2 regions of the Leuconostoc sp. UCMA20149 genome follow, and region 1 is predicted to be linked to the other one. Evidence: predicted binding sites of a transcription regulator. Region 1 holds the regulator's gene; the other holds the start of a gene.
What was found. The regulator Rex, encoded in region 1, represses fermentation and respiration genes when NADH is low (regulators of the CRP and FNR family bind a similar motif). The targets are predictions, from matches to a motif close to TTGTGAANTANTTCACAA.
Positions count from the first base shown of each region.

Region 2: a site for Rex is predicted at 2,012-2,029, ahead of FF105_RS02125 (zinc-dependent alcohol dehydrogenase family protein). Genes of this name have one in related genera too.

Region 1 is NZ_VJYC01000008.1:17,651-23,095, reverse strand. Features, by position in the region: gene rimI (ribosomal protein S18-alanine N-acetyltransferase) at 1-311, shown strand, start outside; gene tsaD (tRNA (adenosine(37)-N6)-threonylcarbamoyltransferase complex transferase subunit TsaD) at 304-1,320, shown strand; gene FF105_RS07420 (redox-sensing transcriptional repressor Rex) at 1,419-2,069, shown strand; gene FF105_RS07415 (lipid II:glycine glycyltransferase FemX) at 2,075-3,112, shown strand; gene FF105_RS07410 (AMP-binding protein) at 3,690-4,976, shown strand; gene FF105_RS07405 (thiolase family protein) at 4,973-5,445, shown strand, end outside.
Region 2 is NZ_VJYC01000002.1:15,380-20,824, reverse strand. Features, by position in the region: gene FF105_RS02135 (VOC family protein) at 1-182, opposite strand, end outside; gene FF105_RS02130 (hypothetical protein) at 240-974, opposite strand; gene FF105_RS02125 (zinc-dependent alcohol dehydrogenase family protein) at 976-1,992, opposite strand; gene FF105_RS02120 (LacI family DNA-binding transcriptional regulator) at 2,141-3,121, shown strand; gene FF105_RS02115 (DedA family protein) at 3,148-3,807, shown strand; gene FF105_RS02110 (phospho-sugar mutase) at 3,848-5,445, shown strand, end outside.

The DNA.
Region 1 (5,445 bases):
AACTTGGTAGTCCACGTTCTATTTATTTTGTGACGACAGGTGGCTTTCTTGGCGCGACGCAAATCTTAGATGAGGTTGAAGTTGGTAGTTTAGGTGTTTCGCCTAAATTTCAACATCAAGGCATTGGACAAGCCTTACTGATGGCGGTCTTTGCTTTGCCTAAAACGAAGCGCGTACTTTTAGAAGTAGCTAGCACTAATACAGCAGCACAGGCACTGTATCACAAAGTTGGTTTTCAACCTTATTATCGACGAGAAAAATATTACAAAAATGGTGATGATGCCATTATGATGGAGCGAAAAATTGACTAAAATAATTGCATTTGAATCGAGTGCTGATGAAACCAGTGTAGCAGTAGTTGAAGACGGGCATATTGTGTTGAGTAATAGTGTTGCGACGCAAATCAATTCCCACCAACGCTTTGGCGGTATTGTACCTGAAGTAGCGAGTCGTCATCATATTGAGTGGATCACCAGAGTGCTTGATGATGCCTTGGCGCAAGCTCAGGTTAAACCATCTGATTTAGATGCGGTTGCAGTGACTTATGGCCCCGGTCTTGTTGGGTCGCTGCTGGTTGGATTGATGGGGGCCAAAACGTTTGCCTTGGCGCACGACTTGCCAATCATACCCGTTAATCATCTAGCAGGACACATTTCTGCTGCCAATTTTAATCAACCAATCGTATATCCAGCTATGGCCCTGATGGTTTCTGGTGGTCATACTGAATTAGTTTTAATGACATCTGAGAATAAGTTTGAAGTATTAGGTGAAACGAGAGATGATGCCGCTGGTGAAAGCTTTGACAAAGTCGGAAGGCTATTAAAACTACCTTATCCAGCCGGTAAAACCATTGATGAAATGGCACACCGAGGTAAAGCAACCATTAAATTTCCAACGGCTATGGCCCACGAAGATAACTATGATTTTAGTTTTTCAGGATTAAAGAGTGCCGTTATTAATTACGTGCATCATGCCGAACAAAAACAAGAAACGATTAATCAAGATGACTTAGCCACCAGCTTTCAAAATGCTGTTGTGGATGCGTTGATCGGTCGCACGGAGCGCGCATTACGTCATTATCCAGTTAAAAGCTTTGTTTTGGCTGGTGGTGTTGCCGCTAATTCACAATTGCGCGAGTCACTAACGACACTTTTAAATGACTTCAATGATACAATATTTATTCCAGTCCCACTGACATATACCGGCGATAATGCTGCGATGATTGGTGCTGCTGGTTACTGGAACTATAAACAAAATATCTTTGCGGATTTGGATCTTAACACGGATCCAGGATTAGATTTTGAATTGTTACAATCGTGACATCATTGTGAATATTTCACTATCTTTTCGCAAAAGCCTTAAATATATGGTACAATTACTATGCAAAAGTTCACAAGTGAAATTACTGGAGATATATTATGACGCAACAACCAAAAATACCACGCGCAACCGCTAAGCGGTTACCAATTTATTTTCGTTATCTAACTTTCTTACATGATGCTGGTACAGATCGTATTTCATCATCAGAATTAAGTGATGCCATTAAGTTCGATGCTGCGACAATTCGTCGTGATTTTTCTTATTTTGGTGCACTAGGTAAAAGAGGTTATGGATATGAAGTTAAAGCGTTACTAGACTTTTTTGCCAATGTTTTGGACCAAGATAGTTTGATTAACGTTGCTTTGATTGGTGCTGGAAATTTGGGACAAGCCTTACTTAACTTTAACTTCCATCAATCGTCAAATATGCGCATTTCTGCTGCCTTTGATGCTGATGAAAAGCGAACAGGCACTATTTTAGCCGGTGTTCCAATTTATAAAATGAGTGAATTGAAGGAACAGATTAGTGCACAGCGCATTAACATTGCGATTTTAACCGTGCCACAAGGTGTTGCTCAAGATATTACAGATCAATTAGTGAGTGCCGGCGTTAAAGGTATTTTGAATTTTACGCCTTTACGTGTCACAGTACCTGCCAACGTTCGTGTTCAAAACGTTGACTTAACCAACGAATTGCAAACGTTGGTTTACTTCATTGAAAATTACGGTTCAATTACGACAGGATTATAAGTTAAATGACAATTTTAAATTTAGATGATCAAGCAAAAGTCTCAGCATATCAAAAGTTTGTGCGTGAAAATCCAAGAGGACAAGTCACACAAGATCCACTATGGGGTGAATTGAAAGCAAACTGGAACCACGTGTATGTTTATCATGAAACAGATGGTCAAATTGATGCAGTTATGTCAGTGCTAACAGTTGAGGCCGTCCCTGGTAAAGTTTTAGCTTATGCTGGACGTGGACCGGTTGCCGATATCGAAGATGTTGATTTAATTAAGGAGTTGATTAAGGAAGCTTTAGCAGCCTTACCAGATAATGTCTTCTTGTTGAGAATGGACCCTGAGGTACAGTATTCTGATGAGTTGAATCAAAAATATCTTGATGCAGGTTTCCAAACGCGTAATACGCAGGTTACACACATGCATGGCAATATTCAACCACGCAAGAATGTCGTCTTATACTACGATGGTCGTGGTGAAGGTGCTACGCCAATTACCAATGAAGATGAATTGATGTTACATTTCAAACCTAAACTTCGTAATGATATCAGACGTGCATTTCGCGATGGTGTGACAATTACATTTGGTGATAGTGAAGATGACGTTCGGGCGTTATTTGATACCTACGTGGCAATGGCAAAAAACCATGGTATTACCCACAGACCATTAGACTACTTCCTTCGTATGCAAAAATTGTGGGCAGGGACAGGATTATTCCGTGTCTACTTGGCTCATTTTGAAGGACAAGTGATTGCTGGTGGTTTAGGCTTTGCTTATGGTGATGAAATTTGGTACATGTATGCCGGTTCTTATCGCGAATTTGGCAAACATAACGCACCCGCTGCCATTCAATATGAGATGCTTAAATGGGGATTGTCGCTGGGCAAAGTCGAATATGATTTTGGTGGCATTGGTGAATTTGATGTTTCTGATGGGCTTTATAAGTTCAAACATGAATTTGCTTATCACGATCCTAATGCTGAATATATCGGTGAACTTGATTGGGTCGTTGACGAAGAAGGTTATAAAGATTACCTCAAACAATTTGATTGATTAAAAAAACGCCTACTGGCGTTTTTTTAGTGCAGTAATTAAGGACCTAATATTCAACAATCGTGTGTCAATTCTTGACAATACCAAACAGGGTTATACCGAATTCGAGCTAACTACAAATGTAATCATTACAAAAGGAGATGAATCATCAGCGTAACTATTTTAAGTGAATAAGATGATACAATGGCTTGAGCAAAGAAATATGCTGATTTTAAAGGCATGAGTGTTACAGGTTTAATAGCTTACTTGATCGAAGAAGCACGCCAAGATGATGAAAAGAAATAGATTAAATTATTCCTTTTTCGTTTGTTTTAGGATTTACACGAACGTAATTGTCCGCAGATAACTGCAATAATTCAGTATTACGTTATTTAAATCGAGATGCGCTTGTGCTTGGTTGTGCGAATGGATTATGCTTCAAAATAAGCTGATAAAGGCTATAAATGACGTAGAGAAAAAGCCGGCGGTCGATTACTTCGAATCGGCTCATTTCTATCAATACTATAATGATACACTACCATATTTGCACAAATCATCATTTTTTGATAACCTGCTATAAAAAGAGGATGATTAATTCATGTATTTTGATTTTGACGAACTGGTGTCGAATTATGGCACCAAAACAGCTGTTATTGTGGAAGGGGAAAAATTTAATTATGACGAATTGGCTCAATATGCTCGTGAATTGCTAAAACAATATTCTTTTAAAAAAAAATACATTGTCTTAATTGCTGATGAAAGCCTGTTATTTATTGCTCAATTTATTGCTACCCACTACGCTAAACGTGTGCCTGTTGTAATTAGTAAACATGATGTAGATAGAATCGATAAAATACTGCTTAGAGTGGCAAATCAATGGCAATTTATAACAGATCATGATAACAATGATAATGACCAACAATATAATGATAATAACTATTTATTTTGTGGGGCAACATCTGGTACTACTGGAACACCAAAAATTTATCAACGGAATTGGCAATCTTGGCAACGAGGTTTTGAAATTTGTAATGAAATATATAAACTAGATGAGTATTGTTTTCTGACAACCACAAGTCCAATGTCAACATCACTTGGAATGCACACACTACTGTTGAGTTTATACTTGGGAAAAGCCTTCCAAATTTTTAATAAGTCATCAAAGCAAACAAGTGGCATAAAAACGTTGCTTTTCACTGTGCCTACCTATTTGTCGTCTGGAATTAAATATGAGCTTAACTATTATAATATTTTGGGTGTTGTGTCTTGTGGTGGCGAAATATCGAATCAATTGGTAGCAAAATGGCGGGCACAACATCCACAAATTAAATTATATGAATTGTATGGCTCTTCAGAAACGAGCCTAGTTGCTTGGCAGTTGCTTAATCGTGGTAAGAAAGATGGCTGTGTAGGACAATTGTTTCCTGATGTAAATGTTAGTTTTACCAACAACGAAGAATTAATAGTGCAAAGTCCTTATTTATTTAGTGGATATATTGGTGATGATTTTCGGAATTCGGTCATTACAGACGATGTTGGGACTTTACAAAACAATCTGTTATTCATTCACGCGCGAAAAAGTGATGTTATTAATCACGGTGGTAATAAAGTTTATCCTAGTGAAATTGAAAAGTATTTACAAAAATATTTAAATGAAGTAGTTGTTTTTGGCGCGCCTAATGTGATTTACGGTGAAAATATTATTGTGATGACGACAACTCATTTAATAGACACAGAAAAATTAGATAAAATTTTAGCTAATGTTTTACCAGCATATAAATTACCTTCAAAATATATTAGTGTTGATAAAATTCCAAAAACTGACAATAATAAGATTTCTAGACAACAAATACTATATTTATATGAACAAGGAAAAATTCAATGAGAAAAATAGTACCAAAAGCGGTTATTGTTAGCGCTAAAAGATTGCCAATAGGAAAAATTAACGGCATTTATGTCAACAAAACACCAGAAGAGCTATTTTCACAATTGATCCAACAGCAAATAGCAACCGTCCCTCATTGGTCAAAGAAAGAGATTGATCAAGTCATTTTAGGTAACGTTACTAATTTAGGCGGTAATTTGGCCCGAAGGTGCGCTTTAGCAGCACAATTACCAGTTGCCACACCGGCCTATACTATTGATTGTCAATGTGCATCTGGATTGATGGCTGTGATATCTGGCGTTCAAAGTATTGTTAGTGGGGATGCAAGATTTGTTTTGGCAGGTGGAGTTGAAAGTACATCAACTGCCAACCCTATTATAGATAGTCAGACAAATAAGCGAATGCAGCGCTTTCCTATGGTGCCCAAAGGGCAATTAGATTTAGACATGGGTATTATTGCAGAAAATAT
Region 2 (5,445 bases), on a different contig from region 1:
ACTTCATCTCCGGCCCAAGTTTCGATGACTAAATTGTCACGCTGCATGAAGATAACTTTACCAGCAGGAAAATCGCCAGTTTTTTTAAATCCTAATTTCGTCCAAAAAGCCTCTGATTGTGTCAAAGATGATGTGGGAATACCAATGTGTTGTACACCACTGTAATAATCTGAAAATGTCATAATAATACCTTTCTAGTAGTATTGCTACTGATATGTTCATTTTACGTAATAATTGCGTTAATTACCAACATCTATTGCCTGATGCTTTAAATTCTTAAAGACGTACTTGTCCGCGATTCCTGTGATGCCACCCTGGAATAAGAATGCAAAAATAGTTCCTAACCCGAAATTATACAAATTAGGGAAAGTGATCACAAAGGCAATAATTGCAAAAATCGTTGGCGGAATATAGGACGCCCACATAGCCTTGAAAGCCGACCCGTGAAAATATTTGAAACGTAAAATTTGCATCAAATCATCGGCAGGGTGTAACACTAAATTCACACGTTGATAAATCGAAATAGCAACGGCGATCAAGCCAACACCAATAAAATTAATTACTGTATATAACACAGTTGCTGCCACTGAATTAGCATTTGGCATAATTTGATTGAAAATATTTGAAAACCATTGAATAAAAATTGAAAATGGTAACATAAACAAGAAATTACCAATGATACGATGCCAATCTAACTTTTTCATTAATAACGCATTCAGGAATGAAATAAGCATGCCAAGAACTAAAAATGCCCAAAACAAGACAAGTGAATTATTTCCTAATAAAGCTTGACCTAGATTAGCCTCTGCAGCAGTCCAATAAGCTGATCCCAAAAAAGCGGGTTTTATATGTGAAGCTGTGACGAGCGTCAAAACATTTCCCATCGCATTTAAAATCAATGAGATGGCAAAAAACATAAGTGATTTGCTCATTGAAATGCTTCGCGGATTATGATGTTGCGCGTTTTGTGCCATTTTATGCCTCTTCGCCACCAACCTTAACGACTGCCTTTGAAACGACACCTAACTTGCCATTCACAAAGTCATCAACAGTCTGGTAATCTAATTCGTGTGACATTAGCGATTCGACGTCTAACTTGCCTGATGATAACAATGCCAATGAGTCTTCAAATGCGTTTGGATTGATAAATGATCCTTGAATCGTCAATTGCTTTTGGAAGACTTCGTAAGTGTTCATTTGGAACTTTGCGTCGGGACCGCCAACACCAAACATCAAAACCTGAGCGCCACGAGCTGAGGCTTCAATTGCGGCTTCTTGTGTCTGTGGTAGGCCAACTGCTTCAACAACAACATCGTAAGTGCCTTCGGGAATTTTGTCGCCATCTTTTGTATTGTACGTATTTTTCACGCCGAACTTTTCTTTGTTCATAGCAAGCTTTTCAGGAACAATACCAGCCAAGTCGACTTGGTGAATGCCATAAGCTTGCAGAATTTGAACAAAGAGTTCACCCATGAAGCCGTCACCAATAACTAATGCCTTTTGGTATGGTGTCACTTTAAGAAGTTGAATACCGTGAACAGCACATGAAATCGGCTCAACCACGGCAGCTGACTTAAGTGAAACATTATCTGGAATTTGGTAAACAACTGATGCGGGCGCAGTAAAGTATTCTTCAAAGCCACCATTGCGTGTTACACCAACTGCAGACAAGTTTTCGCAAAGCTCTGGACGTGCTGTACGGCAATACTTGCATTGACCACAGTAAATATTGGGATCAATTGTGACACGATCACCCACCGCAACGTTTGTAACATCAGAACCAATTTCAGCTACAACACCAGAATTTTCATGCCCCAAAACGATTGGTGGCACAGCATCGGCTGAGCCAGGAAGACCGGCATACAAAGCGTGATCAGTACCGCAAATACCAGCGAATGCTGTATGAATCAACACTTCATTCGGCTTTACCTCAGGTTGTTCAATGTTTTCAACCTCTAATTTTTTTGTACCAGTTAACACAAGTGCTTCCATGTTTGTTCTCCTTTTTACTTTGTGATTAAATTAACTTACGAGGACAATGGTAAACCTTTAACAAGATAAAGTCAAACGTTTATCACATTTATTTTAGTAAGGGGAGTAGACCATGTGATAGAATATTAAGAGAGTATGGAGGATTGCAATGGTAGCAAAATTAAGTGATGTCGCGGCGTTGGCTGGTGTTTCAGTAACAACGGTATCGCGTGTCATCAATAACTATGGTTCATTGAGCCAAAAAACAATTAATAAAGTTCACGAAGCTATGCGAGAGTTGCACTATCAGCCTAATGCCATGGCTCGCTCGCTGCAAGGAAAATCATCGCAATTTATCGGATTGATTTTTCCAAACATGGAAAACCCTTTTTTTACAGCTTTAGCCAGCGAAATTGAACAACAACTATTTGAGCTAGGATATAAGGTCATTATTGCAACTTCAGCTAATAATGTTGAAAAAGAGCGTCAGTATCTTCAAATGCTTGCCGCAAATCAAGTTGAAGGAATCATTACCTCTTCTCATAATTTGGGGATTGGTGAGTATCAAAACACCTATTTACCAATTGTTTCTTATGATCGATATTTGGCGGATAATGTGCCAATTGTAAGCGAGGATAATGAACAAGGGGGCTACTTAGCTGGCGAGTATTTGTTGTCTACTGGTGCAAAAAAACTGTTAATGCTGAGCGATGATGATGGCTCAGAATCACCAACTCATCAACGATATGCAGGATTTTTACGCGCTACACGACAGAATTCTATTCCTGTTGTCAGACAAAATTATAGTTTACAAGGGTTTGCTACAAATAAAGACATCAACAATATGGTGTCTTATATCGTTGAAAATGGCATTGAGGGGGTCTTTGCCTATAACGACGTGGCTGCTATTCAGCTAGAAAATGCGCTGCAGAGGGCAGGTAAAAAAGTGCCAGAGGATATTAACATTATTGGGTACGATGGTACGCCAATTGTTCGACGTTTGCATCCAAATTTGCCAACAATTGTGCAGCCGATTGCGGCGGCTGCATCACAATTGATAGAAGTATTGTTTGCACTGATTAAAACACCAAGAACGACTGTGCCAACTGATAGTTTGTTGCCAGTGTCACTGTATTTACCAAAAGACTAACTTTTGGTGACATTTAGGAGGGGAAAATGTTTCTAAATTCAATCACTGCATTGCCCAACTGGCTAGATCATTTAATTGCCAGTGATCACCATTTCACATTAACGGCATTTGCCATCATGTTTGCCTTGATATTCATTGAAACTGCTGGGATTGTGACAGGTTTTATTCCTGGTGATACTATTTTGATTACAGTAGGTAGCTTGGCTGGTGCCCATCACAATATTTGGGAATTATTTTTGGCGATTAGTATTTTTGCGATTGCTTCGTTTTTAGGAGATGCTGTTAATTATTGGTTGGGGGCATTGATTACGACACAAGTAGCTAAAATACCTTGGATTAAAAAATATTCACACAGTAACTTGACTGATGAAATTGCTAAAGATTTTCATCCAAAAAGGTGGTTACTATTCGTTGTATTGGGTCGTTTTTTGCCATTTATTCGTGTCGCTGTTCCATTGCTAGCACATCGGTTGGGGTTAGCTTTTCCAGTTTATTTACGAATGGCTGCTTTTGCTAGTGTTTTGTGGTCAGCCAGTATTGTCTCAATTGGTTATTTTGTCGGTCATTTAGAGATACCAAAGGCAGTGACTGTGACCATTTTTATCATAATTGCTGTGATAGCAATTACTGTTTTGCGTACGAAAAAGTTTAGAAACTGGATTTTGACATTGTTCACACGGAAATAATTTTGTTATAATTTAAGAAAATGGGAAAAGAAGGTTAATCATGAGTTATCAAGAAAAATTGGCACAGTGGCAATCGGCGAATTTGCCTGACTATCTAGCTTCTGATTTGGTATCATATTCAGCTGAAGAGCAGGAAGATGCTTTTTATCAAAACTTGAGTTTTGGTACAGCGGGTATGCGTGGCCTACTTGGTGCCGGTACTAATCGCATGAACATTTATACTGTTCGTCAGGTGACTGAAGCATTGGCACGTTATATTGCTTCGCAAGGGGAGACAGCAAAACAGCGTGGCGTGGCAATCAGTTTTGATTCTCGTCATTTTTCTCCTGAATTTGCGGCAGATGCTTCACAGGTACTTTCTGCACATGGTATCAAGAGTTATTTGTTTACATCATTGCGTCCAACACCTGAACTATCATTTGCTGTGCGCGAATTGAACGCATTTGCCGGTATCATGATTACTGCTTCACATAATCCTAAAGAATACAATGGTTATAAGGTGTATGGTGAAGATGGTGGCCAAATGGTTCCCGACGCTGTTGCAGCAGTTGTGAAAGAGTTGGAAGGTATTGCTGATATTTTTGATATCTCATTGGATGAGAAAAACACCAATGTTCAAATGATTGATGACGATATTGATAACCTTTATTTATCAAAAATGAAAACAGTAACAGTTGATCCTGAACTAGTAGCACGTGAGGGGGCTTCACTCAAATTTGTTTATTCACCACTTCACGGCACTGGTCAGTATATTGGTGAAAAGGCTCTTCAACAGGCTGGTTTCACTAACTATACTGTCGTTAAAGAACAAGCTGTCATTGACGGTGATTTTCCGACAGTCAAAAAGCCCAATCCTGAAGATGCAGCAGCTTTAACACTTGCGATTGAATATGCAAAGCGCGAGGGTGCTGATGCGGTGGTCGCGACTGATCCTGACGCCGATCGGATGGGTGCCGCGGTTAAGTTGGCGGATGGTAGTTTCCAAGTGCTTACGGGCAATCAAATTGCTGCTGTATTAGTCAATTATCTCTTGACGGCGAAGAAAAATACGAAATCATTGCCTGAAAATGGCGCCATTGTGACGTCAATTGTTTCATCAAGATTTGCATCAACTGTTGCTGAAAGCTTTGGTGTTGAGACTGCGGACGTGTTGACTGGATTTAAATATATTGCAGCAACAATTGATGAATACGAAGCAACAAAATCACATGAGTTTTTGTTTGGATTTGAAGAGAGTTTCGGCTATTTGGTAAAGCCCTTTGCTCATGATAAAGACGCAATTCAGGCACTAGTGTTATTTGCTGAAGTCGCGGCATACTATAAGTCACAAGGCAAAACATTTGCCGATGGTGTTCACGAATTGTTTGAAAAGTTTGGTTACTTTGAAGAAAAAACCATTAGTTTGGACTTTCCGGGTATTCATGGTAACGATGAAATGGCAGCCATCATTTCTGAATTCCGAAATAATCAACCAGACGCGATTGGCAGTGTCAGTGTAGCGCGTGTACAGGATTTCTTGTCTTCACTAGAAACTGATAACACAGGTGAAACGGTCACACTCAAGCAACCAAAAGCTAATGTTTTGAAATATTGGCTAGCAGATGGTTCATGGGTTGCGGTTCGACCTTCCGGTACAGA